Regions from separate parts of the Bradyrhizobium sp. USDA 3262 genome, predicted to be linked through region 2. Evidence: riboswitches for the same ligand, from Rfam matches in the RefSeq annotation. Region 2 holds a riboswitch; the other holds the start of a gene.

Region 1 (14,638 bases), 170 kb from region 2:
ACCGGAATTTCTCGACCATGGATGCGCCGCGCGGGGCGCTGTACCTGACCAACATCCTGGCGCTGACGTTCGGTTTCATCGTGTTGCTGGTGCTGCAATACGGCACGCTGTGGCTGACGGGGAAGCTGTTCAACCCGGTCCCGGACCCCGGTTTCGTGCCGCTCTCGACCATCGTCGCGATCCAGTTCGTGCCGCTGCTCGCGATCGTCGCCGTGATCGCGACCTTCACCTGGCGGCGGACCGGATCGAGCCTGCCGGGGGCCCTGATCGCGGGCCTGTTCGTGACCTGGTACATCGTCGCGGGGACGGCCACTCAGGTCCCATTTTAGGTGAAAAGATGGGCTGAAAGTGCATAACCCCTCCGCTTCCGCCCGCCCCCGGGCGGTGCTATAGCGCAGGCGTCTTTTCCATCCCCGCCGTCAAAAGCGCGCCGTTCCCAAGAGGGCCTCCCCATCATGGCAAAAATCAAGGTATCCAACCCCGTCGTCGAGCTCGATGGCGACGAGATGACCCGGATCATCTGGCAGTACATCAAGGACAAGCTGATCAACCCGTTCCTGGATGTCGAACTGCTCTATTTCGATCTGGGCATGGAATACCGCGATGAGACCAACGACCAGGTGACCATCGACGCCGCCGAAGCCATCAAGAAGGTCGGCGTCGGCGTCAAATGCGCCACCATCACCCCCGACGAGGCCCGGGTGAAGGAATTCGGCCTGAAGCAGATGTGGAAGTCGCCGAACGGCACCATCCGCAACATCCTCGGCGGCTGCATCTTCCGCGAGCCGATCATCTGCAAGAACGTGCCGCGCCTGGTTCCCGGCTGGACCAAGCCGATCATCATCGGCCGCCATGCCTACGGCGACCAGTACCGCGCCACCGACATCAAGTTCCCCGGCAAGGGCACGCTGTCGCTGAAGTTCGTCGGCGAGGACGGCACCGTGATCGAGAAGGAAGTGTTCAAGGCGCCCGGCGCCGGCGTCGCGATGGAGATGTACAATCTCGACGACTCCATCACCGATTTCGCCCGCGCCTCGTTCAACTACGGCCTGATGCGCAACTACCCGGTCTATCTGTCGACCAAGAACACGATTCTGAAGGTCTATGACGGCCGCTTCAAGGACATCTTCCAGGACGTCTTCGACCGCGAGTTCAAGAAGGAATTCGACGCCAAGGGCCTGACCTACGAGCACCGCCTGATCGACGACATGGTGGCCTCGGCGCTGAAATGGTCCGGCGGCTATGTCTGGGCCTGCAAGAACTATGACGGCGACGTGCAGTCCGACACCGTGGCCCAGGGCTACGGCTCGCTCGGCCTGATGACCTCGGTGCTGCTCACCCCGGACGGCAAGACCGTGGAAGCCGAGGCCGCCCACGGCACCGTGACCCGCCACTACCGCGAGCACCAGAAGGGCAAGGAGACCTCGACCAACTCGATCGCGTCGATCTTCGCCTGGACCCGTGGCCTCGCCCATCGCGCCAAGCTCGACAACAACGAAGCGTTGGCGAAGTTCGCCACCACCCTGGAGAAGGTCTGCGTCGCGACCGTCGAGGAGGGCTACATGACCAAGGATCTCGCGCTCCTGGTCGGCGCCGACCAGCGCTGGCTCTCGACCACCGGATTCCTCGACAAGGTGTCCGACAACCTCGTGAAGGCGATCGCGGCCTGAGGCCGTCATCCTGGGAAGACAGGTGCGAGCATGACCATGGCCCTTGTCAGAGCCGTCGTGCTCGCATCGTTCTCGCTCACCGGGTCGGCGGCATTCGCTGCCGGCCCCCTGCCCGACGCGGTCGCGGCGCCCGGCGAGTCCCCGGTTCTGTCGGTCCATGCCGAGGGCGTGCAGGTCTATGAGTGCAAGCCGGTCACCGACGGCAAGCTCGCCTGGTCGTTCCGCGAACCGGTCGCGACCCTGATCGCCGATGGCCGCACGGTCGGCCGGCATTATGCGGGTCCGAACTGGGAGCATGTCGACGGCAGCGCCGTGACCGCCCGCACCTCCGGCAGCGCACCCGGCGCAACGCCTTCCGACATTGCCTGGCTGAAGCTCGAGGTGATTGCCCACCGCGGCAACGGCCTGCTCTCCGGCGTCGCAACCGTGCAGCGGATCAACACCTCGGGCGGCGAGCTCAGCGGCGCCTGCGACAAATCAGGCGCGCTGAAGGGCGCGGCATATTCGGCGGATTACGTGTTCCTGCGACGGGACTGAGCGTTTTCGAGCGAAGTGGGTAACCGGTCCGCGTGAAGAAAACGCGTCAAACGAAGAATCGAGAGCCTGGTTCCGATTCGATCGAATGAGGCTCTAGTCGCGGATGCCGCCGTCGGTCTCGCGCGGCGCCTGGGCGATCTCTGCGGCGGCCAGGTCGCCGCCGGCCGCGAGCGGATCGGCAAGCCGCGCCTCGGCGGTCTCCCGGACATGCGCGGCGAGCGCCGGCATGCGCTCGATCAGGGCATGGAAGTCCTGCGCATCGAGCACCAGGAGCTTGGTCTTGCGCGTCGCCGTCACCGTGCCGGAGCGGCTGGTCCGCCGCAGCAGCGCGATCTCGCCGAAGAACGCGCCGTCGGCGAGCCGTACAAGCTGGCTCGGCAGGTCGATCTCGACCTCGCCCGCGGTGATGAAATACATCGATGAGGCCGCATCGCCGCGCCGCACCAGCACCTCGCCGGCCTCGATGGTCTGCGACCGCAATAGCCGCATGATGTCGGAAATATCGGCGGCGCCAAGATGCGAGAACAGCGGCACCCGCGCCAGCATGCCCCAGGTCACGACGAAGTCGCGGCGCCGGACCTCGTCGGCAAACGCCGTCGAGATGATCGCGACCGGCAGCGCGATCATCGCGAAGCCGACCACGATCGCGACCACCGTGACGGTCCGGCCGAGCGGCGTTATCGGGACGACGTCGCCGTAACCGACGGTGCCGAGCGTCACGATCGCCCACCACATCGCCTGCGGCATGGTGCCGAACTTGTCAGGCTGCACTTTGTGCTCGATGGCATAGAGCAGCGAGGCGAACAGCAGCACCGCGCCGGTCAGGATCACCACGCAGCCGAACAGCGTGCGCCGCTCGGCATGCAGCGCCGCCAGCAGCGAGCGCATCGCGGTCGAATAGCGCACCAGCTTGAGGAACGGCAGCATGCCGAACAGCACCAGCGTGGTCTTGTCGCCGATGGCAAGCGCGATGGCCGACGGCAGGAAGGCGAGCAGGTCGATCACGCCGAGCGCCGAGAAGGCGTATTCCAGCCGTGCCCGCGCCGGCGTCATGTCGCGCAGCGAGTGGCCGACCACGCTCCAGAGCCGCGCGGCATATTCCAACGCGAAGGCGATGACCGCCGCGATCTCGATGGTCGTCAGCAGCCAGCCGAACTGCGCGTCGATCTCGGGCACGGAGGCCAGAATCGCCGCCAGCACATCGAAGGCGATGATGGCGACGATGATCCGGGCGAACCGCAAGCCGCCCGAATGCGGCAGATCATCGCGTTCGAGCAGCTCGTAGAGACGGTCGCGCAGCCCGGGATCGCCGATCGTGGGCTTGAGCGGAGCCGTCGCCACGATCAGCCTCTCCGTCAGGCGCCGGCCGATGCCTGTTGAGTCATGGCCTGTTCGATCGCCGACAACGCGGCGTCGGCCTTGGCGCCGTCGGGCCCGCCGGCCTGCGCCATGTCGGGCCGGCCGCCGCCACCCTTGCCGCCGAGCACCTCGGAGCCCTTGCGGACGAGCTCGACCGCGTTGAACCGCGCGGTCAGATCGGCGGTGACGCCGACCACGATGCCGGCCTTGCCGTCCTCGGTGACGCCGACGATCGCGACCACGCCCGAGCCGATCTGCTTCTTGCCGTCGTCGACGAGACTCTTGAGATCCTTGGTCTCGACGCCCTCGACCGCGCGCGCCAGCAGCTTGACATTGCCGACCTCGCGAACGGCTGAGGCGGCGCCGTTCGACGCACCGCCGCCACCCATCGCGAGCTTCTTGCGGGCGTCAGACAGATCGCGCTCGAGCTTCTTGCGCTCCTCCATCAGCGCGGCGATCCGCGCCGGCACGTCGTCGATCGTGGTGCGCAGCTCCAGCGCCGCGGTCTTGGCCAGCGCGATGGTGTCGTTGGCATGCTTGCGCGCGTGATGCCCGGTCAGCGCCTCGATGCGGCGCACGCCGGACGCGACCGCGCCCTCGCCGGTCACCGAGATCATGCCGATGTCGCCGGTGCGGCGGACATGGGTGCCGCCGCAGAGCTCGACCGACCAGCCGAGCGCGTTCTGGCCGTGATCGCGGGCCCCCCTGCCCATCGACACGACGCGGACCTCGTCGCCGTACTTCTCGCCGAACAGCGCGCGGGCGCCGGCCTCACGGGCATCGTCGACGCCCATGATCCGGGTGGTGACCTCGTCATTCTCCAGCACGACATCGTTGGCGATGTCCTCGATCCGGGCGAGCTCTTCCGGCGTGATCTGCTTCGGATGCACGAAGTCGAAGCGCAGCCGGTCCGGCGTGACCAGCGAGCCGCGCTGGGCGATGTGATCACCCAGCACCTGGCGCAGCGCCTCGTGCAACAGATGCGTCGCCGAATGGTTGGCGCGGATCGACGAACGCCTGGCGTGATCGACCTCGAGCTGCAGCGCGGTGCCGACGCCGAGCGTGCCCTGCTCCACCGTGCCGAGATGCACGAACAGATCGCCGGCCTTCTTCTGCGTGTCGGTGACGCGGAACTTGACGCCCTCGCCGGTGAGCACGCCGATGTCACCGACCTGGCCGCCGGACTCGCCGTAGAACGGGGTCTGGTTCAGCACGATCGCGCCGCTCTCGCCGGCCTTCAGGCTCTCGACCTCGGCGCCGTCCTTGATCAGCGCCGTCACCGCGCCTTCCGCGCTCTCGGTCTCGTAGCCGAGGAATTCGGTCGCGCCGAGCTTCTCGCGCAGCGGGAACCAGATCGCCTCGCTCGCCGCCTCGCCCGAGCCCGCCCAGGAGGCACGCGCCTTCACGCGCTGCCGCTCCATCGCGTCGGTGAACGAAGCCTGGTCGACGCTGATGCCGCGCGACTTCAGCGCGTCCTGCGTCAGATCCAGCGGAAAACCATAGGTGTCGTACAGCGTGAACGCGGTGTCGCCGTCGAACATGTCGCCCTTCTTGAGGCCGGCGCTCTTCTCGTCGAGGATCGACAGGCCGCGCGCCAGCGTCTTGCGGAAGCGCGTCTCCTCCAGCCGCAGCGTCTCCTCGATCAGCTTCTCCGCGCGGACCAGATCCGGATAAGCCTGGCCCATCTCGCGGACCAGCGCCCAGACCAGGCGATGCATCAGCGGCTCGCTCGCGCCCAAGAGCTGCGCATGGCGCATCGCGCGGCGCATGATCCGGCGCAGCACGTAGCCGCGGCCCTCGTTCGACGGCAGCACGCCGTCGGCGATCAGGAACGCCGACGAGCGCAGATGGTCCGCAATCACGCGGTACGAGGCCACGTTCTGCTCGCTCGGCCCGTGGCCGAGGGCCGACGCCGCCGCATCGATCAGATTGCGGAACAGATCGGTCTCGAACACGCTCTCGACGCCCTGCAGGATGGCCGCCATGCGCTCGAGCCCCATGCCGGTGTCGATCGAGGGACGCGGCAGCGCCACGCGCTCCTCCTTCGTCACCTGCTCGTACTGCATGAACACCAGGTTCCAGAATTCGAGGAAGCGATCGCCATCCTCCTCCGGGCTGCCCGGAGGTCCGCCCCAGATGTGCTCGCCGCGGTCGATGAAGATCTCGGAGCACGGACCGCACGGGCCGGTGTCGCCCATCGCCCAGAAATTGTCCGAGGTCGGGATCCGGATGATGCGGTCGTCCGAGAAGCCCGCGATCTTCTTCCAGTAGCCGGCCGCCTCGTCGTCGGTGTGGTAGACGGTGACCAGCAGCTTGTCCTCCTTCAGCCCGAAATCCCTGGTGATCAGATTCCAGGCGAGCTCGATCGCGCGCTCCTTGAAGTAATCGCCGAACGAGAAGTTGCCGAGCATCTCGAAGAAGGTGAGATGGCGCGCGGTGTAGCCGACATTGTCGAGGTCGTTATGCTTGCCGCCGGCGCGCACGCACTTCTGCGACGTCGTGGCGCGCTGATAGCCGCGCTTCTCGACGCCGGTGAAGACGTTCTTGAACTGCACCATGCCGGCATTGGTGAACATCAAGGTCGGGTCGTTGCGCGGAACCAGCGGCGACGAGGCCACGATCTCGTGGCCGTTCTCCTTGAAGAAGTTCAGAAATGTCGACCTGATGTCGTTGACGCTGCTCATGTTCATCCAATCGGAAAAAGGGGCCGGCCAGCCGCAAAAAGGCGTCATTTTCCGGCCGAACGCTTTTAGACATTGCCAGCTGCGGTGTCCAGAAACTGTGCAGGCGGATCATGGGCTTGCCGCGGCAGCACAAAGCCCATTGGATAGTTGCTGCAGCTGCGTTGACAGTCTTGGTGGCGCCGTGTTTTCTACCTACCTATACCTAGTCACGTCGGGAGAGACCGGCCTTACCGCCGGCGCCGAAGGAGCAACCGCCCCGGAAACTCTCAGGCAAAAGGACCGCGTGACGTCTGACATCTGGAAAGAGACGCTGGGGTTCGCCCCGATGCGTCCGCCGACGGGATAATACTCTCAGGCACAGCGACAGATGGGGCTTTCTGCAGGTTTCTCAAGGGGAAATAGGTCCCCGACGGGAACCGCGAGGGCCCTGTGATGCTTGCACGCGAAACTTCTCCGCTGAAACAGACCCCGCTGCACGCGCTGCACCTGGCGCGCGGCGCCAAGATGGTGCCGTTCGCCGGCTACGACATGCCGGTGCAATATGCGGCCGGCGTGCTGAAGGAGCATCTGCACACCCGCAAGGAAGCCGGCCTGTTCGACGTGTCGCACATGGGCCAGCTCGTGCTGAAGGCCAAATCCGGCAAGGTCACCGACGCGGCGCTCGCGCTGGAAAAACTGGTGCCGCAGGACATCGTCGGTATCGCGCCGGGACGGCAGCGCTACGCGCAATTCACCAACAATGACGGCGGCCTGCTCGACGACCTGATGGTCGCGAATTTCGGCGATCACCTGTTCCTGGTGGTCAACGCCGCCTGCAAGGCCGAGGACGAGGCGCATCTGCGTGCGAATCTCGCCGACACTTGCGAGATCGTATCGCTGGCCGACCGCGCGCTGATCGCACTGCAGGGGCCGAAAGCCGAATCGGCGCTGGCGAAACTTTGTGCAGATGTCAGTTCGATGAAATTCATGGACGCCGGTCCGCGCCGCGTCGGCGACGTCGACTGCTTCGTCTCGCGCTCCGGCTACACCGGCGAGGACGGCTTTGAGATTTCCGTGCCCGCAGACAAGGTGGAAGCCCTGGTCACCGCGCTGCTCGACAATCCCGACGTGCTGCCGATCGGGCTCGGCGCGCGCGACAGCCTGCGGCTTGAAGCCGGGCTGTGCCTCTACGGCCATGACATCGACACCACGACGACGCCGGTCGAAGGCGCGCTGGAATGGTCGGTGCAGAAGGTTCGCCGCAGCGGCGGCGCCCGCGCCGGCGGCTTCCCGGGCGCCGACAAGATTCTCGCGCAGTTCGCAGATGGCGCCGCGCGCCGGCGGGTCGGCCTGAAGCCCGACGGCCGCGCCCCGGTGCGCGAAGGCGCCGCATTGTTCGCGGATCCGACCTCGACCGAACAGATCGGCAAGGTGACCTCGGGCGGCTTCGGCCCGAGCCTCAATGCGCCGGTCGCGATGGGCTATCTGCCGACCGCCCTTTCCGCCGTCGGCACCACCGTTTTCGCCGAAGTGCGCGGCCAGCGGCTCCCGCTGAAAGTCGCCGCCACGCCCTTCGTCCCCAATACCTACAAACGCTAAACGCCAAAGGATCGCTCCCCATGACGACGCTGTACACGTCCGACCACGAATGGCTCCGCATTGAGGGCGACGTCGCCACGATCGGCATCACCGACTATGCGCAGTCGCAGCTCGGCGACGTCGTGTTCGTCGAACTGCCCAAGGTCGGCCGCAGCCTGAAGAAGGCCGAGGCCGCCGCTGTCGTCGAATCCGTCAAGGCCGCCTCCGACGTTTACGCACCGATCACCGGCGAGGTGGTCGAGGTCAACGACGCGCTCGCCGCCGAGCCCGCGCTGGTCAATTCGGACGCCGGCGGCAAGGCCTGGTTCTTCAAGATGAAGATTGCCGACAAGGGCGAGCTCGGCGGCCTGATGGACGAGGCCGCCTACGCCGCGCACACCGCCTGAGAGAATGAAGCAGATTGCCACCACACACTCACTGTCATCGCCCGACTTGATCGGGCGACCCAGTACGCCGCGGCCCTTCAGCTCAATCACTGATGTCCCGGCGTACTGGATACCCCGCTTTCGCGGAGTATGACGGCTGACAACGAGGACCACGTCATGAACGCGCCCTTCAAGCCGATCAACGAAGCCGCCACCGATTTCGTCCGCCGCCACATCGGACCGTCGCCGCGCGACATCAACGCGATGCTGGAGACGGTCGGCGCCGCGAGCCTGCAGGCGCTGATGAATGAAACGCTGCCGGCGTCGATCCGGCAGAAGGCGCCGCTCGATCTCGGCCGGGCGCTGAGCGAGACCGAGGCGCTCGCGCATATGAGCGAGCTCGCCGCGCAGAACCAGGTGTTCACCTCGCTGATCGGCCAAGGCTATTCCGGCACCATCCTGCCCGCGGTGATCCAGCGCAACATCCTGGAGAACCCGGCCTGGTACACCGCCTACACGCCGTATCAGCCGGAGATCAGCCAGGGCCGGCTCGAGGCCCTGTTCAACTTCCAGACCATGATCTGCGACCTCACCGGGCTCGACGTCGCCAACGCCTCGCTGCTCGACGAGGCGACCGCGGCGGCCGAAGCGATGGCGCTCGCCGAGCGCCACTCGCAGGTCAAGGCGAAGGTGTTCTTCGTCGACAAGGAGGTGCATCCGCAGACGCTGGCGGTGATGCGCACGCGCGCCGCGCCGCTGGGCTGGGCGCTGGTCGTCGGCGATCCCCTGACCGAGCTCGACAACGCCGACGTGCTCGGCGCCCTGTTGCAATATCCGGGAACATCGGGCGCGGTGCGCGACCTCAAGCCTGCCATCGCATCGCTGCGCGCCAGGGGCGCGCTTGCGATCGTCGCGGCGGACCTGTTGTCGCTGACGCTGCTCACCTCGCCCGGCGAGCTCGGCGCCGACATCGCGATCGGCTCGGCGCAGCGGTTCGGCGTGCCGATGGGTTATGGCGGACCGCACGCCGCCTACATGGCGGTGCGCGACACGCTGAAGCGCTCGCTGCCCGGCCGTCTCGTCGGCCTCTCGGTGGATTCGCGTGGGCAGCCCGCCTATCGCCTCGCACTGCAGACCCGCGAGCAGCATATCCGCCGTGAGAAGGCGACCTCGAATATCTGCACCGCGCAGGTGCTACTCGCCGTGATCGCCTCGATGTATGCGGTCTATCACGGTCCCGAGGGCCTGACCCATATCGCACGCAGCGTGCATCGCCGCGCCACCGTGCTTGCCGCCGGCCTGCGCAAGCTCGGCTTTGCGCCGACCAGCGAAGCGTTCTTCGATACCGTGACCGTCGAGGCCGGAGCGAAGCAGATCGAGATTGTCTCCCGCGCGCAGGCGGAGCGGATCAATCTGCGCATCGGTGCGACCACGCTCGGCATCGCGCTCGACGAGACCACGACGCCGGAGACCGTCGAGGCAGTATGGCGCGTGTTCGGCGGCAAGCTCAGCTTTGCCGAGATCGAAGCGGCCGCGCGCGAGGCGCTGCCGAAGGATCTGCGGCGCACCAGCGCGTTCCTCACCCATCCGGTGTTCAACACCCACCGCTCGGAGACCGAGTTGCTGCGCTACATGCGCAAGCTCAGCGATCGTGACCTCGCGCTCGACCGCGCGATGATCCCGCTCGGCTCCTGCACGATGAAGCTCAACGCCACCACCGAGATGATCCCGCTGACCTGGCCGGCGTTCGGCAATCTGCATCCGTTCGCGCCCGCGGATCAGGCCAAGGGCTATCACACGCTGTTCAAGCGGCTGGAGCAATGGCTGTGCGACATCACCGGCTATGACGCGGTCTCACTGCAGCCGAACTCCGGCGCGCAGGGCGAATATGCCGGACTGCTGGCGATCCGCGGCTATCACCTGGCGCGCGGCGAGCCGCACCGCAAGGTGTGCCTGATCCCCTCCTCCGCGCACGGCACCAATCCGGCCTCGGCCGCGATGGTCGGCATGGAGGTCGTGGTTGTGGCGTGCGATGCGCGCGGCGACGTCGACGTCAATGATCTCCGCGCCAAGGCGGAGAAGCATTCGGCCAATCTCGCCGCTGTGATGATCACCTATCCGTCGACCCACGGCGTGTTCGAGGAGCATATCCGCGAGATCTGCGACATCGTGCATGCGCATGGCGGCCAGGTCTATCTCGACGGCGCCAACATGAACGCGCAGGTCGGGCTGTCGCGGCCCGGCGATTACGGCGCCGATGTCAGCCATCTCAATTTGCACAAGACCTTCTGCATCCCGCATGGCGGCGGCGGCCCCGGCATGGGCCCGATCGGTGTGAAGGCGCATCTTGCGCCCTATCTGCCAGGCCATCCCGCAACCGACGGCACGACGGCGCACGCCATCGGCCCGGTGTCGGCCGCGCCGTTCGGCTCGGCGTCGATCCTGACCATCTCCTACATCTACATCCTGATGATGGGCGGCGAAGGCCTCACGCGCGCCACCGAGATCGCGATCCTCAATGCCAACTACATCGCCGCACGGCTGCAGCCGCACTTCCCGGTGCTGTACCGCAACGAGCGCGGCCGGGTTGCGCATGAGTGCATCGTCGATCCGCGGGCGCTGAAGACGACGAGCGGCGTCACCGTGGACGACATCGCCAAGCGGCTGATCGATTACGGCTTCCACGCGCCGACCATGAGCTTCCCGGTGGCGGGCACGCTGATGATCGAACCGACGGAATCGGAATCGAAGTTCGAGATCGACCGGTTCTGCGACGCCATGATCGCGATCCGCGACGAAATCGCGGAGATCGAAAAGGGCCGCTGGAAGGTCGAGGCCTCACCGCTGCGCCACGCGCCGCACACCGTCCACGACATCGCCGACGATGCCTGGAACAGGGCCTACACCCGTGCCGAGGGCTGCTTCCCGGCCGGCGTGTCGCGTTCCGACAAATACTGGAGCCCGGTCGGCCGCGTCGACAACGTCTATGGCGACCGCAACCTGGTATGCTCATGCCCACCGGTCGAGGACTACGCGCAGGCGGCAGAGTAGATCGGCCGTTGATGTCACCATTGTAGGATGGGTAGAGCGCAGCGAAACCCATCAATTGCATCTGGGCGGCGAGGTGATGGGTTTCGCTTCCCTCTACCCATCCTACGATCCAATCGGAGCATGGGTTGAGCCCTGCGGCTCAACCCACCATTTCAAAGAAAAGAGCTCGTCGTTTCGCTTGTCCGCGACCTGCATCGGTCGAAGCGGGCCGCGGGACGAACGATAGCGAGGGCCGCCCGCGGCAGGAGGAAACATGCGCGAGGAATTCTGGTTTCATTTCCCGTTCCGCGTCCGCTATTCCGAGGTCGACGCGCAGGCCGTGGTGTTCAACGCCCACTACCTGACCTATTTCGACACCGCGATCACGGAATATTTTCGCGCGCTCGGCTATGATTATCTCGGCGAAGTGGCGCGGACCGGGATCGACTTTCACACCGTGAAGTCGGTCGTCGAATACAAGGCGCCGATTCGGTTCGACGAGGACATCGAGGTCTGCGTACGCGTCGCGCGGATCGGCCGTTCCTCGATCAACCTTGCGCTCGCGATCTTCGCCAAGGACTCCGATGACCTGCGCGCCACCGGCGAGATCATCTGGGTCGCGACCGACCAGAAAACGCACCAGTCGGTCGCCGTGACCGAAGATTTGCGGGCGCTGATTGCGAGCCGCGAAAAGGCGCTGGCGCGGGGCTAAGCCGACGGGCGTCGCACAGATCAGGCTCAGGGAGCGACCAGGGTGCGGCTCTCGGCGTCCCAGCGCCACAGCCGCTCATTGGTCAGCTCGGTGCCGCCCCACCACCGGCGAATCGGATTGTACTGGCTGAAGTCGAGCTCGCGATCCGACACTTCCTGGCCGAAATCGGTGAGCGACAGCCGACTGTCCCGGTGTCGGTTGTTTCGGGCCTTCAGATCGTCGGGCGCTTCGATCTCCGCGGGGAATCCGGCCAGAACCGGCGATCGACAATAGACGAGCCCATCCAGGATCAACTCTGCTTCCTGAAAATCGAACACGCCGCGCTCCCTGTTCAGCTCGCTTGAAAGGGCCTGTGGCTTTGTCTCGCCTTCGGCGACGAGATCCAGCATCCGCAGTTCAGACGCGCCGAGGCCAGTGTCTCGCCCGGGTAGCTCCTCGAGCAACGCAATCAGCGCCGCGCGGAGCTGCGGGAGGGCCGACAGATCCTGCATGAGAAGGTCGAAACAGGGCTCGGGCGTCGGTGCGCGAAAGGCATTCCAGGCGCGACTGGCCAATTCCAACCGATCATCGGTCACCGCAAGTGCAGGCAGTCGCCATTTCGCCGAGCTCTCACCTCGGTACCTGGCGATCTCGGCATCGGTCTGGACCAGACTGAGCTTCGAAACGATGTGCCGGTGCGGGCGGAGCACGTCGAATAGCCAGGCCAGGACCAGCTGGTCGTTCGGCTGAGGATCAGCCCACAGCTCGACGCTGTCGCAACGCTCACACAGCTCGACGAGACCGACGTCCCTGCCGATCGAGCCGGTCCATCTTGAAGTGGCGAAGTCGAGCCAGTGCGTGTCGAAATCGACATGCTTTGCGGAACGCGCTTCCAGCAGGATCGTGAGGTCAGCCGACGAGGGCATTTGTCCCCAAACGAAGCGCGGCCTCAACCCGACGACGATATCCGCCCTTCCCGCCTGCCGCAGGCGATAGCTCGCGAGATCGCTTGTCGCCAGGATCAGACTTGTCACGATGCGCGCTGCTCCCGCTGCGGGCCATGGCCAATCAACGCCGGATTCCAGCGCCAAAGGTTGTCGTTGGTGAGGTGCGTGCCGCCCCACCAGCGATTGATCGGATTGTGGTCAGTGAAGTCCAAACGGGCGCCGAAGACGTCGGCAACTCAACGTCCTCAGCGCCCGCTTGCAGCGAAGTCATGTGACCGTTTGAGCATGATCTCCGCGCAAACGCTTCGCGTTTGTCGCGAGGGAAAACCGCTTCGCACTTTTCCGGATCATGCTGGAGGCTTACTCTTCCGTCGGCTCCTCGCCTTCGGCGTCGCGCTCGGGCGTGCCGGCGAGGATCTGCTCGGAGATCAGGCCGGAGTTCTGCCGGATCGCGGCTTCGATCTTGGCGGTGATGTCGGGATTCGACTTCAGGAATGCCTTGGAATTCTCGCGGCCCTGACCGAGCCGCTGGCTGTCATAGGAGAACCAGGCGCCCGACTTCTCGACGATGCCGGCCTTGACGCCGAGGTCGAGGATCTCGCCCATCTTGGAGACGCCCTCGCCGTACATGATGTCGAACTCGACCTGCTTGAAGGGCGGCGCCAGCTTGTTCTTCACCACCTTGACGCGGGTGGTGTTGCCGACCACCTCGTCGCGCTCCTTGATCGCGCCGATGCGGCGGATGTCGAGGCGGACCGAGGCGTAGAATTTCAGCGCGTTGCCGCCGGTGGTGGTCTCCGGCGAGCCGTACATCACGCCGATCTTCATGCGGATCTGGTTGATGAAGATCACCATGGTGTGGGACTTGTTGATCGAGGCGGTGAGCTTGCGCAGCGCCTGGCTCATCAGGCGCGCCTGCAGGCCCGGCAGCGCATCGCCCATCTCGCCCTCGAGCTCGGCCTTCGGCACCAGCGCCGCAACCGAATCGACCACCAGCACGTCGACCGCGCCGGAGCGCACCAGCGTGTCGCAGATCTCCAGCGCCTGCTCGCCGGTGTCCGGCTGCGAGATCAGCAGCTCGTCGATGTTGACGCCGAGCTTGCGCGCATAGACCGGGTCGAGCGCGTGTTCAGCGTCGATGAAGGCGCAAATGCCGCCCTTCTTCTGGCCTTCCGCCACGGTGTGCAGCGCCAGCGTGGTCTTGCCCGAGGATTCCGGCCCGTAGATTTCGACGACGCGTCCCTTCGGCAGGCCACCGACGCCGAGCGCGATATCGAGCCCGAGCGACCCCGACGACACCGTCTCGACATCCATCGAACGGTCGTTCTTGCCGAGCTTCATCACCGAGCCCTTGCCGAACTGGCGCTCGATCTGGGAGAGCGCGGCTGAGAGGGCCTTGGACTTGTCCATGGAGGATCCTTCGACGATACGCAGTGTAGTGGCGGACATTTGGGATGTGCTCCTTATGGCGGGGATTCGCTAGCGGGACAAACGGGTGATGAGGTCGGGTGGAATGCGTTGTTGATTGGAACCTCGTACCACGTTTGTTCTATGTTCGCAATATGTTCTTTCAGGCAAGGAGGTGCCGGCCCGTTTCCATCCACAATGGCCTGCTTTGATTTTTGGAGTGGCCTGGTTTGGGTTTAACCCCATCGCAACCAAGGGTTAGCCGATGTTCTCGGTAGGACTACTGAGGAGGCCCTCAGATGTTCTGGCCCCATAACTTCCTGCGGGTCGCGATCTGTTCTCGCGGAATATTTACTGGAACAATCGGCCC
Region 2 (14,638 bases):
GCGCGCGCGATCGCGATGCGCTGGCGCTGGCCACCGGAGAACTGGTGCGGATAGCGCGAGATCGCGTCGGGCGGCAGGTGGACGAGCTCGAGCAGCTCGCGCGCCCGCGCCAGCGCGTCCTTGCGCGGCATGCCGTAATTGACCGGGCCTTCCGCGATGCTCTCGCCGACGGTGACGCGCGGATTGAGCGAGCGGTAGGGATCCTGGAAGATGATCTGGATCTTCTGGCGATGCGGCTGCAACAGCCGGCGCGACAGGTCGGAGATCTCGCGGCCGGCGAGGCGCACCCCGCCCGAGGTCGGATCGATCAGGCGGACGATGCAGCGCGCGACCGTCGACTTGCCGGAACCGCTTTCGCCGACGATGCCGAGCGTGCGGCCCTTGCGCAGAGTGAGCGTGACGTTGCTGGCGGCGGCGACCTCGCGGGCTTTGCCGTACAGCGACCGCTCCCGGTAGACCTTGCTGAGCTCATTGGCTTCCAGCACCACGGGCTCGGTGGTCTCCGGGCGCGGCGCGCGCGGCACCAGGCTCGGCACCGAGGACAAGAGGTTGCGGGTGTACTCCATCTTCGGATTGCGCAGCACGTCCTGCAGCGGGCCGGTTTCGACAAGGCGGCCGTGCCGCATCACCGCGACGCGGTCTGCAATCTCGGCCACCACGCCCATGTCGTGGGTGATGAACAGAACGGCGGTGCCGTGATCGCGTTGCAGATCGCGGATCAAGGTGAGGATCTGCTTCTGCGTGGTGACGTCGAGCGCGGTGGTCGGCTCATCGGCGATCAGGAGTTTCGGCTCCAGAACCAATGCCATCGCGATCATGATGCGCTGGCGCTGACCGCCCGACAGGCGGTGCGGGTAGGAGGAGAAGATGCGCTCGACATCCGGCAGCCGCACATGCTCCATCATCGCCAAAATCTTCTGGCGCCGCGCGCGGGCATCGAGATCGGTGTGGGCGCGCAGCACCTCGTCGATCTGGCGGCCGACCGGCACGACGGGATTGAGCGCGGTCATCGGCTCCTGGAAGATCATCGCCATCCGCGTGGCGCGGAGTTGCCGCAGCCGCCGGTCGCTGGCGGTGAGCAGTTCCTCGCCGACCAGTTTGACGCTGCCGCCGGACGGCACCAGCGTGCCCTTCTGCAACAGGCCCATCACGGTGAGCGAAGTCACCGACTTGCCCGAGCCGCTTTCGCCGACCAGGCAGAGCGTCTCGCCTTCACGGACCTGTAGCGAGAGATCGTCGATGATGCGATGCGCATCCGCCTTGCGGCCGAGGCCGACGACGAGATTGTTGATGTCGAGGACGACGTTGGTCATGTCAGGTTCTCTTGGCGCGGCTGCGGTGAGCGCGGCGACGGAATTTGTCCACTGTCATTCCGGGGCGATGCGAAGCATCGAACCCGGAATCTCGAGATTCCGGGTCTGGTGCTAACGCACCATCCCGGAATGACGGCTTCGATTGCATCGAAGCCGTCACTTGCCCTCACGCTGCTTCATGCGGGGATCGAGCGCGTCGCGCGCGGCGTCGCCGATCAGGTTGACGCTGAGAATGGCGATCGAGAGCAGTAGCCCCGGCCAGAAGATCAGCGACGGCTTGACCTGGAAGTAGGCGCGGCCCTCGGCCATGATGTTGCCCCAGGTCGGCGTTTCCGGCGAGATGCCGGCGCCGAGGAACGACAGGATCGCCTCGGTCAGGATCGCGGAGGCGCAGACATAGGTGCCTTGCACGATCAGCGGCGCGATGGTGTTCGGCATCAAATGCCGCCACATGATCTTCGGCAGGCTGGTGCCGAGCGAGATCGCTGCCTCGACATAAGGCTCCTCGCGTGCGGTCAGCACCACCGAGCGCACCAGCCGCGCCACGCGCGGGATCTCGGGGATGGTGATCGCGACCATCACGGTCCAGATGCTGGCACCCGACAGCGACACCACGGCGATCGCGAGCAGGATGGCGGGGATCGCCATCAAGCCGTCCATCACGCGCATCAGCACCGCATCGACCCAGCGGAAGAAGCCGGCGACGAGTCCGATCAGGAGGCCGATGGCGATCGAGCAGACGGCGGCGCCGAGCCCGATCACCAGCGAGATCCGTGCGCCGTAGATGATGCGCGACAACAGGTCGCGGCCATAGGCGTCGGTGCCGAGCAGATATTGCGCGCTCGACGGCTTCAGCCGCTGCGACGGTGTCAACAGCAGGGGATCATGCGGCGCAAGCAGCGGCGCGAAGATCGCTATCAGGATGATGAGGGCGAGGCAGATCGTCGCAACCGCGATGATCGGCGTCGACGTCAGGAAGCCGAACTTGACGCGGAACGGCCGGGTGACGGGAATAGAGGATTCGGGGAGGGTTTCGATCGCCATTGCTCAGTACCGGATACGAGGATCGAGCAGGGTGTAGGCGAGGTCGATCAACAGATTGACCGCGACGTAGATACCCGACGTCAAGAGGATCATCGCCTGGATCACCGGATAGTCGCGCGCCAGCACCGCATCGACGGTGAGGCGGCCGATGCCGGGCAGGTTGAACACGCTTTCGGTGACGACGACCCCGGAGATCAACAGCGCGAAGCCGGAACCTATCACCGTGATGACCGGAACCGCGGCGTTGCGCAGCGCGTGACGCAGCAGCACGCCGGTCTCGCCGATGCCCTTGGCGCGCGCCGTGCGCACGTAATCCTCACCGAGCACATCGAGCATCGAGGCCCGCGTCATGCGCGCGATCAGGGCGACGTAGATGAAGGAGAGGGTGCAGGTCGGCAGGATGATGCGCTGGAAGAACGGACCGAAGCCGGCCGAGATGCTCTTGAAGCCCTGCACCGGCACCCAGCGCAGATCGATCGCAAAGATCTGGATCAGCACATAGCCGATCACGAACACCGGCACCGAGAAGCCGAGCACCGAAAGCCCCATCACGAAGCGGTCGATCCAGGTGCCGTGTTTCCACGCCGCGATCACGCCGAGCGGCACCGCGACCAGGATCGAGAGGATGATGGTGGCCAGCGCGACCGAGATCGAAGGCTCGAGGCGCGGGCCGATCATCTCGAGGATCGGCTTGTTCGAGATCAGGGAAACACCGAGGTCGCCGTGCAGCAGCTTGGCGATCCAGGTGTAGAACTGGATGTAGATCGGCTCGTTCAGACCAAGCGAGGTCCGAATGCGTTCGAGCTGTTCGGGAGTCGCGTTGTCGCCGGCGAGGATGGCGGCCGGGTCGCCGGGCGTCAGCCGCAGCAACAGGAACACAAACAGAGCCACCACGCCCATCACGGGAATGGCGGCGAGGATGCGGCGAAGCAGATATCCGAGCAAATTTGATCCGTTGGGTTGTGGTCGATGAAGTCCCCAGCGGGACCGTTGCACACCAGACCGTAGCACAGATGGTAGCAGACTCACGGTAGAACTTGAGCAAGTCCCATGCCATCGGTGCTGCGGATTTTGCGGTGCAGCTAATCAGTCCTGTTGGCCGCGATTATTCCTCCGGTGATGTTCGAAGCAGTCCACTGGAAGGTGGATTGATTTCAGCTTTGCGCGCGTCGGCGGGCACATCGAGCCCGGCGCCGAACGACGGCGCCATCGGCGGCGTGTCGAGGTCGCGCCAATCGTCGATCGCCTGGGCCGCCATCTGCGCCGTCGCCGCCGACAGCGTCCAGCCGAGATGACCGTGGCCTGTGTTGTAGAACACGCCCGGAATCCGTCCGGCGCGAACCACCGGCATCATGTTTGGCATCATCGGCCGCAAACCCGCCCAGGGCACGACTTTCGACGTATCGATCTTTGGGAAATGATGTCGCACCCAATCCACCAGCGGTTGAATGCGGTCGGCGCGAATGTCGCGGTTGAAGCCGTTGAACTCGGCGGTGCCGGCGATGCGGAAGCGGTCGGCGCCGAGCCGGCTGGTAACGATCTTCGCAGCTTCATCGAGCAGGCTGACGGTTGGGGCCGCATTCCGGCTTTGCGGCGCATCGAGTTGCACCGTGATCGAATAGCCCTTCACCGGATAGACATTGACGCGGTCGTTGAGCAGGCTGGCGAAGTGGCGGCTCGCCACGCCGGCGCAAATCACGATCCCGTCCGCTTGCAATTGATGCCGCGTCGCGACCGCAGCATCAGGTGAAGCAACTTCGTTCCAGCCGACGCGGAAGCCGTCATCGCCGCGTGCGATCGTGTCGACGTCGGCTTCATGGACAAAGCTCGCGCCACGGCGGATGCAGGCGTCGGCAAGCCCGCGCGTGAATTTGTGGATATCGCCGGTCGCGTCCGACGGCGTGAAGAAGCCGCCATAGCAGGTTGTCTGCAGCGCGGGTTCGATGACGCGGATTTCGTCCGATGTCACCGGCCTGCGGTCGAGCCCGCCTTGCTGCAGCAGCGTATTGACCCGCAGGCCGGCCTCGAAGCCGGCCTTGTCGTGATAGACGTGCAGGATGCCGCGGCGTTCGAGATCGAAGGCGATGTTCTCGCGCTGTGCGATCGAGAACAGGTGCTTGCGCGCTTCGATTGCGAGCCGCGTGGTCTCGATGGTGTTGCTGCGATAGCGGCCGATGTGGCCGACGAACTCGCCGATCCAGGAATATTTGTGCCAGCTCGGCTTCGGGTTCATCAGCAGCGGCGCGTCGCTTCTGAGCATCCAGCGCAGACCCTTGAGGATGGTCGCAGCACTGTTCCAGACTTCGGCGTTGCTGGCGGAAAGCTGTCCGCCATTGGCGAACGAGGTTTCCATCGCGGCGTAGCGATGCCTGTCGAGGACAGTCACCTTGTAGCCGCGTTCAAGCAGGGCATAGGCCGTCGTTACGCCGGTGATGCCGGCGCCGATAATCGCGATATGTGGCATGATGGTCTTCAGGCTCCCGTGGGTTAGAGTCGCCGAACCACCGGTGAAACCGGCATTCGGCGCCCCATCTGTCACGGTACCTGAGAGCTTGATCCGCATCGGGCCGGGGCCAGAAGCGAACTATCCCCTTCGGTGGACGTCATGGCCCTTGATGTGCGGCCATGTTCGTCTCTCTCCAGATCGTCCTGACGATACGGTCCTTTTGCCTGAGAGTTTCCGGGGCGGTTGCTCCGTCGGCGCCGAAGGCAACAACACGAATGTTGTCGCTTCGATCTCTCCCGCATCGTCGCGTTGGACGGCCGGACCGTAGGCGAAGCCTTAAAAATGGACAAGGCTAAATTTCGGTCCGGCAGTGCCAACGTGTTGTGCAGTGCAATCGATGTCAGTCCAGCGTCGCCAACAATGCCGCCATCAGGCGGCCGCGCTCGGCGAGGCTGTCGACCTCGATATGCTCGTTGAGCGTATGCGCATCGGCGCCGCGAACGCCGAGACCGTCGAGCGTGGGGATGCCCATCGCGCCGGTGAAGTTGCCATCCGAGCCGCCGCCGGCGCTGCCGTGCGGCAGATCGAGACCCATCGCCGCCGCAAGGCCTTTTGCCTTTTCATACAGCGCCATGGTGCCCGCGTCGGGCTCCCACACCGGGCGAGTGACGCCGCGCGTCACCTTGAAGGTGACGTCGTTGGCGGTGCCCGACAGTGCCAGCATGCGCTCGACCCCACGGTCGAGATCGGCCTGGCGCTTGGCCATGCTGAGCGCTTCGCCGGTGCAGGTCGTTGCGACGCAATTGACCCACTGGCCGCCATGCACGATGCCGACCGAGAACGTGCAGTCCTCGGTGGTCATGCCGTCGATGGCGATGATCTGCCGCGCCATCTCGCGGATCGCGGAACGCCCGGACGACAGCGTCGCACCGGCATGGCTGGGCTTGCCGGTGGCTTCCAGATTGAAGCGCGCGATCGCATAGCGGCCGGTGACGACGCCGTTGTTCGGCCGGCCGGGCTCCGGCACCAGCACGTATTTGTTGCGCGCGGCTTCCGCCTCGATGATGTCGCGCGTCGACGGCGTGCCGACCTCTTCATCGGGGGTGAACAGCACGGTGATCGGCAGCGGTGTCGTGAAGGAGGCGCGCGCCAACTGCCTGATCGCCTCGATCGACAGGTAGTTGCCGCCCTTCATGTCGAAGATGCCCGGCCCGAAGCACTTGTTGCCTTCGCGCCGCCACTTCAGCTTCTCGATGGTGCCGACCGGGTGCACGGTGTCCAGATGGCCGGCGATCAGGATGCCGGGCTGGCCTTGTTTCGGATGGGGGAAACGGGCGCGGACGCAGCCCGCGAAGCCCTGGCGTCCGGCGATGCGCTCGATCGTCGCACCCATGATCGCCATCTCGCGGGCGGCGAGATCGAGCATGCGCTCGACCGCGGCCGCGTCCCAGGTCGGGCTTTCGCATTCCACCCAGCTGCGCAGGCCCTGCAGCATCGTTTCGGAATCAAAGGGGAGATTGGCTGGGTTCATCGTTTTTCTCTCTTGTTGTTCTGACGGCGCCGGCATCGCGCGGCGTTACGAAAATCTCAGCCGACGATTTTGTAAAGCCAAAATCTGGCGTGCGGCCTCATTCGTTTGTGTACGTCCGATGCGGCCTGAAACCGATTGACGCGCTTGGCGCTTGGTGCAAGTCTCGATTTCACAAGCCATACAGCATGTTAGTTCGCCTAAATAACGAACCGCATGCATAACGAATAAGCCGGCTTTGACCAGTTACACGTCAGGAGAGATTGCATGTTCCCTATCTCGCGTTGGAAACACCGCACGCTAGCGGCTGCGTTGACGGCGCTCGCGCTGTCGTTCGCACCGCAGGAATTGTCTTTCGCACCGCAGGCGATGGCCGCGGGCAAGACCATCACTGCGGTGATGCATTCGGATCTGCGCGTCATCGATCCGATCATGACCACGGCCTACATCACCCGCGATCATGGTTACATGATCTATGACACGCTGCTGGCGACGGATTCCAATTTCAAGATCCAGCCGCAGATGGCGGACTGGAAGGTTTCCGACGACAAGCTGACCTATACGTTCACGCTGCGCGACGGCCTGAAGTGGCACGACGGCGCGCCGGTCACCGCGGAAGACTGCGTCGCCTCGCTGCAGCGTTGGGGCAAGGTCGACGGCATGGGCCAGAAGCTGATGGACTTCGTCGCGAGCCTGGAGGCGACCGACGCAAAGACCATCACGTTGAAGCTGAAGGAACCCTACGGCCTCGTGCTGGAATCGATCGGCAAGCCGTCGTCGCGCGTGCCGTTCATGATGCCGAAGCGTCTTGCCGAGACGCCGCCGGACAAGCCGATCCCGGAACAGATCGGCTCCGGACCGTTCAAATTCGTGCAGGCGGAATTCCAGCCGGGCGTGAAGGCGGTCTATGAGAAGAACAAGGACTACGTGCCGCGCAAGGAGCCGGCGAGCTGGACCGCGGGCGGCAAGGTGGTCAAGGTCGACCGCGTCGAGTGGGTCACGATGGCCGATGCGCAGACGGCGGTGAATGCGTTGCAATCCGGCGACATCGATTTCATGGAGAACCTTCCGTTCGACATGCTGCCGGTGCTCGAAGCCAATCCGGATCTCAAGATCGACGTCCTGAACAAGTTCGGCTTCCAGACCCTCGGACGCATGAACTTCCTCTATCCGCCGTTCGACAATCCGAAGGTGCGCCGGGCTGCGTTCCTGGCGATGAACCAGAAGGACGTGCTCGACGCGCTGGTCGGCAACGCCAAATACCAGAAGATCTGCGGCGCCTTCTTCGTCTGCGGCACGCCGCTCGAGACCGACGTCGGGGCCGAAACGCTGGTGAAGGGCAACGGCCTGGCGGAAGCCAAGAAGGCGCTCGCCGCGTCCGGCTATGACGGCACCCCCGTGGTGATCATGGCGCCGGGCGACGTCACGACGTTGAAGGCCCAGCCTGTCGTGGCCGCGCAGCAGTTGCGCGAGGCCGGCTTCAAGGTCGACCTGCAGGCCACCGACTGGCAGACCGTGGTGACCCGCCGCGCCAGCCAGAAGCCGCCGAAGGAAGGCGGCTGGAACATGTTCTTCACCAACTGGGTCGCGGCCGACGTCTCCGACCCGATCGTTAACGCGTCGATCACCGGGCGCGGCAAGAATGGCGGCTGGTTCGGTTGGGCCGAAGACCCGAAGATCGAGGAGCTGCGTGACAAGTTTGCGCGCGCCGGCTCGGCTGAGGAAAAGAAGAAGATCGCCACCGAAATCCAGACCGAGGCCTACGATCAGGTGATCTACGTTCCGCTCGGCCAGTACACCATTCCGAGCGCCTGGCGGAAGTCGCTCACCGGCGTGCTCGACGGCCCGGCGACGCCGATCTTCTGGAATATCGACAAGTCCGAGTAAGCTTGCGGCTCAACGCAAAACGAATGGCCGGGACTTGTCCCGGCCATTTTTCTTTTCGCTATCGCTTGTCAGGTGTGGCTGTCGCGAAGCTGCTCCAGTCCGTCGCTAAGCGGTGGCCCGCCTGGTGGCGCGCTGCGCGGCGGGGAGGGGCGCTCCTTGCGCTGATCGCATTGGTCGGTTGCGCGCTTTGCGGATGGATCGTCGTTCGGCATCGTCATGCTCCAATTGCGGCATGACAACGAATACCCAGTGCATGAGTTCCGAACCGGCGACCGCTAATCGCCGTGGTCTGGTCTCATGCTGCTCGGGCTTGACAGGCTCGTGAGCTGCGTCAGTCCGATACCGGTCGCAATCCGATTGCTCTTCGCAATCCGATTGCTCTTCGCAATCCGATTGCAGTTTGCAATCCGATTGCAGTTTGCAATCTCCATCGCCGATCTCCGACCAAATTGATTTCACAATGCGACGGCCGCGAAATGAGCGGCCGGAATTTCCAATGCGGGAAGACTACGATGGTCAGCGATCGCGGCGTGTGAACCACGCCACAGCCGGAAAACACGAGGCGGCGAGCATCGCGATGCTGGCCCGCCTGGTGGGTCCGTGCACGGCATGCGAAGGCTGGTGCGGGCGGTGGGACTCGAACCCACACGACGTTGCCATCGAGGGATTTTAAGTCCCTTGCGTCTACCAGTTCCGCCACGTCCGCGTTGCGCCAGGCGCGCCGATTTCTAGCGCGTTTGGGCGCGGAGTGGAATTGTCATTATCCGGTGCTAACAGGTGAGCTTTCAAAGGCTTAAGCGGCCGCCCGCAATTCCATTTGCCTCGGCGGCCAAGCATTGGGATAAGCAGCGCGCCGCCGCGATTGAGCCTCAATCCGGACACCGGTGGCTGCTTTAGGCAATCTCAACACTGTCCGGTTAAGAAAGCTGAATGTCCGTTCGTTTCCCACGCCGCCCGAAGCTGCCGCGCGCGGCGGCCGTCATTGCGCTGCTCGCCTCGGCCGCGGGCGTTTCCGGCTGCGCGCAGATCGGCGACAGCGTGCCGTCGGCGTTCGCCGATCCCGCCAAGTACGAGCTTTATGATTGCAAGCAGCTCGAGAACGAGCGCAGCAATCTCAAGACCCGCGCGGCGGATCAGGAAAAATTGATGGCCAAGGCGGAGACCGGCGTCGGCGGTACTGTCGTCTCCGAGATGGTCTATCGCAACGAGCTGATCTCGATCCACTCCCAGCAGAAGCTGGCGGATGAGGCCTGGCGCAAAGGCAAGTGCCATGAAAGCACGCCGGACACACCTGCGGTCGCGGCACCCGCTGCCCCCACGCCGGCGGCGAAGGGCCCGCGCGCACCGCGAGGCCTCGTCCACTAGGCCGGCGTTTCCGAACGAGCCGGTTGTGACTGGCTGAGCTCAGGCGCGCCAATCGTAGATCCAGTCCTGCCGCGCCAGCATGCGCTCCGGACCGATGGCGCGGATCGCCAGATCGCGCGCGATCGCCGCCGGCCCGCCCAAATGATAGATGCGGCCCTGCTGTCGCGCCAGGCGCTGCACTTTCAGCACGCGCCCGCGCCGCATCCGTGCGTAGCGCTTCAGCGCGGCGGGAATGCCTGCGGTGTTTTCCCCGGTGCTGTCGCTCAAGGCCTTGGCGAGCACGGCCGCATCCTCGATCGCCATGCCGGCGCCTTGTGCGGCAAACGGCAACATCGCATGCGCGGCATCGCCGAGCAGCGTCACCGCGCCTTCGCTCCAGCGACCGATGTCGGGCAGGGTGAACAGCGCCCATTTGCGCCAGCCGTCGACCGCGCCGATCAGCATCCGCGCCGTCGCCGGCCAGCGCGCGGTGGCGAATGCACCCTTGATCTCGTTGATGTCGCCGGGCTCGCTCCAGCCCGGCCGGTTCCAGGTGCCCGATACGATCGCGACCACGTTGATCTGGCGTCCGGCCGAGATGGGATAGGCGACGAGATGCGCGTCCGGTCCCATCCAGAGCTGCACGCGCGGTGCGGCGTATTCACGCGGCAGGGCGGTGGCGTCCAGCGTGCCGCGCCAGGCGATCAGGCCGGAGAATTGCGGCTGTACATCCGGAAACAAATGCCCGCGCACCGACGACCAGATGCCGTCGGCGCCGATCAGCGCGACGGCCAATTCCTCCTGCCGTGAATTGCCGCGGCGTTGGATGACGGTGAGGCCTCTCGCATGCTTGGTCACATCCTCGAACTGGCAGCCGAGCCGCAGATCGATATCGGGATGGTCGTTGACGGCCGCCTGCAGCGCGGCCTGCAGGTCGGCGCGGTGGATCACCCAATAGGGTGCGCCGGCGCGGAACTCGGCGGCCTGGCCAAGCGGCATCCGTGCGATCTCGCCACCGGCCCGCGCGCTCAGGATGTTGACGGATTCAGGCGTGACCGCGCGCCGCGCAAGCGGTTCCTTGAGCCCGAGCTCGACCAGGATGCGGCTGGCATTGGGAGAGAGCTGGATGCCGGCGCCGGCTTCCTCGAGCCGTTCGGCCTTCTCCAGCACGACGACGCGAAAGCCCTGTGCCGCCAGTGTCAGCGACGCCGTCAGTCCTCCGATCCCGGCGCCTGCAACGATGACGGTTCGCGTCAGCGCCACGGAGCGGTCAGGCGACCTTGTCTTTCAGCACGCATTCCGGCGGCCGCGCTTCGCCGGCCGCGAGGTCGGCCGCGAAGCGATAAAGCGTCGAGCAGTACGGGCAGATAATCTCGCTGTCATTGCCGAGGTCGAGGAACACGTGCGGGTGGTCGAACGGCGGGTTGGCGCCGACGCACATGAACTCCTGCGATCCGATTTCGATCACCGAGACACCGGCATCGTTATGGAAGTGCGGGACGACGTGGTCGGACATATTCTCACCTTGATGGCAACGATGGGCAGACGCAATCAACAGCATGCGGCATCGCGAAATGCCGCGCACCATACTGACGGGAACAGTTGATTCCTAGAGCCCCGATGGCTCATTTGCTCATGCAAATTCGACACAATCTTGTCGTCCCAGAGAAGCCCTCCTTTGGTCGGAGCCGTTGTGTCGCAAAAACGGCACACTATCTCCAAGGCGAATAAAACTAGAGGTTTTAGCGGAGTGAATCGGGTGCGCGTCAGCTTGGCGGTGGTCGGCGTGGCGGCAAGTGCAGCCGTGGGCGCGGCTATTTGGCCGCACGCCCGTGACGCCGGCACCGTGCTGGCGGCGCGGGAGGATCCCGCTGCGCTCGCCGACATCAGGCTCAATTCCGTGCTGCGCAACAACCCGGCGTTGATCTCCGACAATATCGAGGCGGCGCTGGCCTCCGGCGATGCCGACCTTGCGGCCAGCTTTGTCGAACTCGCCGGCGAGAAGAACATCGCGCTCGGTGATGATCTCACCAAGCGCGTCGATGACGCGCGCGCCGAGCAATCATCCACCATGCATTTCGCCAAAGGCTTCGCCACCGGCCTGGTGACCGGCAATGCCGACGATGTCGCAAGCCTGTCCGGCACGGTCGCCGGCGACCTGTTCGTGTTCGGCGATGTCAGGGACGTCGTGCGCGAGGGTAAGCACCTCGTGATGGGCGAGGACACCGACCAGCTGGTGCTCGGCCTCGCGGCCGCCGGGCTCGCCGTGACCGCGGCCACCTATGTGTCGGTCGGCGGCGCCGGGCCGCTGCGCGCCGGGCTGACATTGGTCAAGGATACGCGCAAGGCCGGGCGGCTGAGCGAGGGGATGATCGAATGGGCCGGGCGTTCGACCCGCGAGGTCGTCGACCAGCCGGCGCTGCGCGAGGCGGTCGTATCCGGCTCGGTGCTGCGGCCGGTGCAAACCGCAACCGCGATCCGCGCGGCCTTCCGCGCCGAGAAGGCCGGCGCGCTGGTGCGCGTCGCCAAGGACGTCGGGCGCATCGGCGAAGCGGCGGGGGTTCGCGCTGCGCGGGATACGCTGAAGGTCGCCGAGAACCCGAAGGAGATCGCGCGGGCGGCGCGGATCGCCGAGGCGAAGGGCGGCCAGACCCGTGCGATCCTGAAGCTGCTCGGCCGCGGCGCGCTGCTGCTGGCGGCCGGCGCCTTCAATCTCACCATGTGGCTGTTCGGCGCGCTGCTGGCGCTGTTCGGCTTCCTGTCGTCGATCAAGGCCACCACCGAACGGGCCACCGCCTGGTGGCTCAGACGAAGCAAGGCGCTGCGCCTGAAGCGGCAGATGGCCGCGCAGGCTACCTTGGCGAGTATACCCGCCCAGGGTTAGGCTGGCGGTCGCCTGTCGATCGCCAATCGCAAATCCCAAGAAGAAACGGAATGGATGATGCCGAGTTTCCATCACGGCGATGTTGAAATTGCCTATATCGACGAAGGCGCGGGCGAACCGATCGTGCTGGTGCACGGCTTTGCCTCGAGCAAGAACGTCAACTGGATCTACCCGACCTGGGTGTCGGATCTGGTCAAGGCCGGCCGTCGCGTGATCGCGCTCGACAATCGCGGCCACGGCGAATCCGCCAAGCTCTACGATGCCGCGCAGTACGAGATCGAGACCATGGCCAGCGACGTGATCGCGCTGATGGACCATCTCGGAATCACGCGCGCCGACATCATGGGCTATTCGCTGGGCTCGCGGATGACGGCGATCCTGGCGCGAGAGAATCCCGATCGGGTGCGCTCGGCGATCCTTGGCGGGATCGGCATCGGACTGATCGAGGGCGGCGGCCCCGGCGAGACGGTCGCGCTGGCGCTGGAGGCGCCGTCGCTCGACGATGTCACCGACCCGGTCGGCCGTACCTTCCGCGCCTTTGCCGACCAGACCCGCTCCGACCGCCGCGCGCTCGCCGCCTGCCTGCGCGGTTCGCGCCGCCTGATGACGCGCGAGGAGGCGGCCGGCATCCGCGTGCCGGTCTTGATCGCGGTCGGCAGCAAGGACGAGATCGCGGGCTCGGCGTCAGCGCTCGGCCGGATCATTCCGGGGTCGGAGGTGCTCGACATTCCGAACCGCGATCACATGCGGGCGGTCGGCGACAAGGTCTACAAGACCGGGGTCATCGACTTCCTGTCGCGGCGAAAATAGATCGTCGGCTTCATCCCTGGCGAAGGCGCGCGCGGCCGCGATCAGCACCACGAAGGTCGCAACCCACACCATGCGCGCGCCGTAGCGGTCGTGCGGTCCCGAGATCACGCCGCAGACGAAGGCATTGCCGAGCAAGGCGAGCGTGACCGTTCCCGCCAGCAGCGTCAGATCGTCGAGCCGCCGCTGCCACAGGCCGCGGCCGAACAGGATGACGACCAGCAGCATCGAGCCCAGCGCGACCGGCACGTGGATGTGGTTGATCGCGGTGAAGTCGAGGTGCCAGCGTTGCTGCCGCGCCGCGCGCATCGGCGCGATTTGTTTGGGAATGTAGCGCTCGATGATGCCGTAGGTATGCGGGATCCAGCCATTGGTGCCTTCGCCGGTCGCGACATGCATGAGCTGGTCTGCGGTTGCCGTCAGCGCTGCCTTGGCCTGCCATTCCGGATATTCGGCCAGCGAGCGCAGCACGATGTAGCCCATCTCGTCATTCAGTCCCTTGAAGCGGCCGAGCGTGTTGAACATGCTGTGGCCCCACAGGAAGTCGTCGGCGGTCGGCGGCAACTCGTCGCGATAGGGGCAGAGCTTCAGCTTCTCCGTCGCGCAATGATCGCGCAGATATTGCGCGACGATGCCATCCTGCAGCATGCGGCCGAAGGCGACGCCATAGCCGCCGGGCGTCCAGGCCAGCTGTCCGGACAGCGCAAAGTTCGCCGCCAGCAGCATCGCCGCGCCGGCGACGGTGGTCAGGCTGCCTTGTACGAGGCCCGCAACCGGGATGCGCCGCCTGAGCCACGGACGCAGCATCCAGCCGACGCAGCACAGGCCGAGCAGCACCGCCAGCGTCGCGCTGTGCGTGGCGGCGGAAAACGCGATGAAGGCGAACAGCACCGCCTTCTCCAGCGTCGAGATCCGTTCGCCGTGCAGGATCAGGATGAAGAGCGCGAGCACCGAAAGGCCGGCGAAGATGTCGGTCAGCAGCATGCTGTCCAGCCAGGGCAAAGCGGTGGTCGCGATCAGCGCGAGGCTGATCGCAATCAGCCGGACCGGCCGGGCGAGGCCGAGCACGCGCAGCGTCAGCTGCAGGATCCATAGCGTCGCCAGGGTCTGGATGCCGAGGTTGAGCCAGAAATCCGACGTCTCGCCGACATGGAGGTAGATGCCGAACACCGTGGACCGGCTCGGCACCAGGTAGCCCTCATACCAGCGCGCCAGATAGCCGCCGGTATCCCATTGGAGCAGCGGATAGCCGTTCCAGAAGGCAGGGGCGAGCAGGAGGAGGGGGATGGCAATTGTCGCGATCCAGACCGACCGTGCATCGGTCAGGCGGGCACCTAAACTCTGGGTATTGATGATGTTTCCCCCTATTATTGGGGCCGACCATG

What was found. Region 2 has a riboswitch for glycine ahead of ACVWYP_RS31255 (D-amino acid dehydrogenase). Riboswitches for the same ligand answer to the same signal wherever they lie in the genome.
Region 1: it holds a riboswitch for glycine, as region 2 does, so the genes downstream of both, gcvT (glycine cleavage system aminomethyltransferase GcvT) here and ACVWYP_RS31255 (D-amino acid dehydrogenase) in region 2, are expected to answer to the same signal.

Annotation. Positions count from the first base shown of each region.
Region 1 is NZ_JBSSCT010000001.1:6,780,983-6,795,620, forward strand. Features, by position in the region: gene ACVWYP_RS32065 (hypothetical protein) at 1-329, shown strand, start outside; gene ACVWYP_RS32070 (NADP-dependent isocitrate dehydrogenase) at 456-1,670, shown strand; gene ACVWYP_RS32075 (DUF3455 domain-containing protein) at 1,701-2,207, shown strand; gene ACVWYP_RS32080 (cyclic nucleotide-gated ion channel) at 2,301-3,551, opposite strand; gene alaS (alanine--tRNA ligase) at 3,563-6,250, opposite strand; glycine riboswitch at 6,453-6,541, shown strand; gene gcvT (glycine cleavage system aminomethyltransferase GcvT) at 6,683-7,828, shown strand; gene gcvH (glycine cleavage system protein GcvH) at 7,849-8,214, shown strand; gene gcvP (aminomethyl-transferring glycine dehydrogenase) at 8,371-11,244, shown strand; gene ACVWYP_RS32105 (acyl-CoA thioesterase) at 11,498-11,935, shown strand; gene ACVWYP_RS32110 (hypothetical protein) at 11,962-12,840, opposite strand; gene recA (recombinase RecA) at 13,222-14,310, opposite strand.
Region 2 is NZ_JBSSCT010000001.1:6,610,166-6,624,803, reverse strand. Features, by position in the region: gene ACVWYP_RS31270 (ABC transporter ATP-binding protein) at 1-1,313, opposite strand, end outside; gene ACVWYP_RS31265 (ABC transporter permease) at 1,470-2,357, opposite strand; gene ACVWYP_RS31260 (ABC transporter permease) at 2,361-3,302, opposite strand; gene ACVWYP_RS31255 (D-amino acid dehydrogenase) at 3,463-4,821, opposite strand; glycine riboswitch at 4,888-5,002, opposite strand; glycine riboswitch at 5,006-5,112, opposite strand; gene ACVWYP_RS31250 (M20/M25/M40 family metallo-hydrolase) at 5,204-6,334, opposite strand; gene ACVWYP_RS31245 (ABC transporter substrate-binding protein) at 6,599-8,218, shown strand; tRNA gene ACVWYP_RS31240 (tRNA-Leu) at 8,838-8,924, opposite strand; gene ACVWYP_RS31235 (twin-arginine translocation pathway signal) at 9,149-9,583, shown strand; gene ACVWYP_RS31230 (FAD-dependent monooxygenase) at 9,623-10,825, opposite strand; gene ACVWYP_RS31225 (zinc-finger domain-containing protein) at 10,833-11,078, opposite strand; gene ACVWYP_RS31220 (hypothetical protein) at 11,313-12,446, shown strand; gene ACVWYP_RS31215 (alpha/beta fold hydrolase) at 12,504-13,256, shown strand; partial or broken gene ACVWYP_RS31210 (hypothetical protein) at 13,260-14,638, opposite strand, start outside.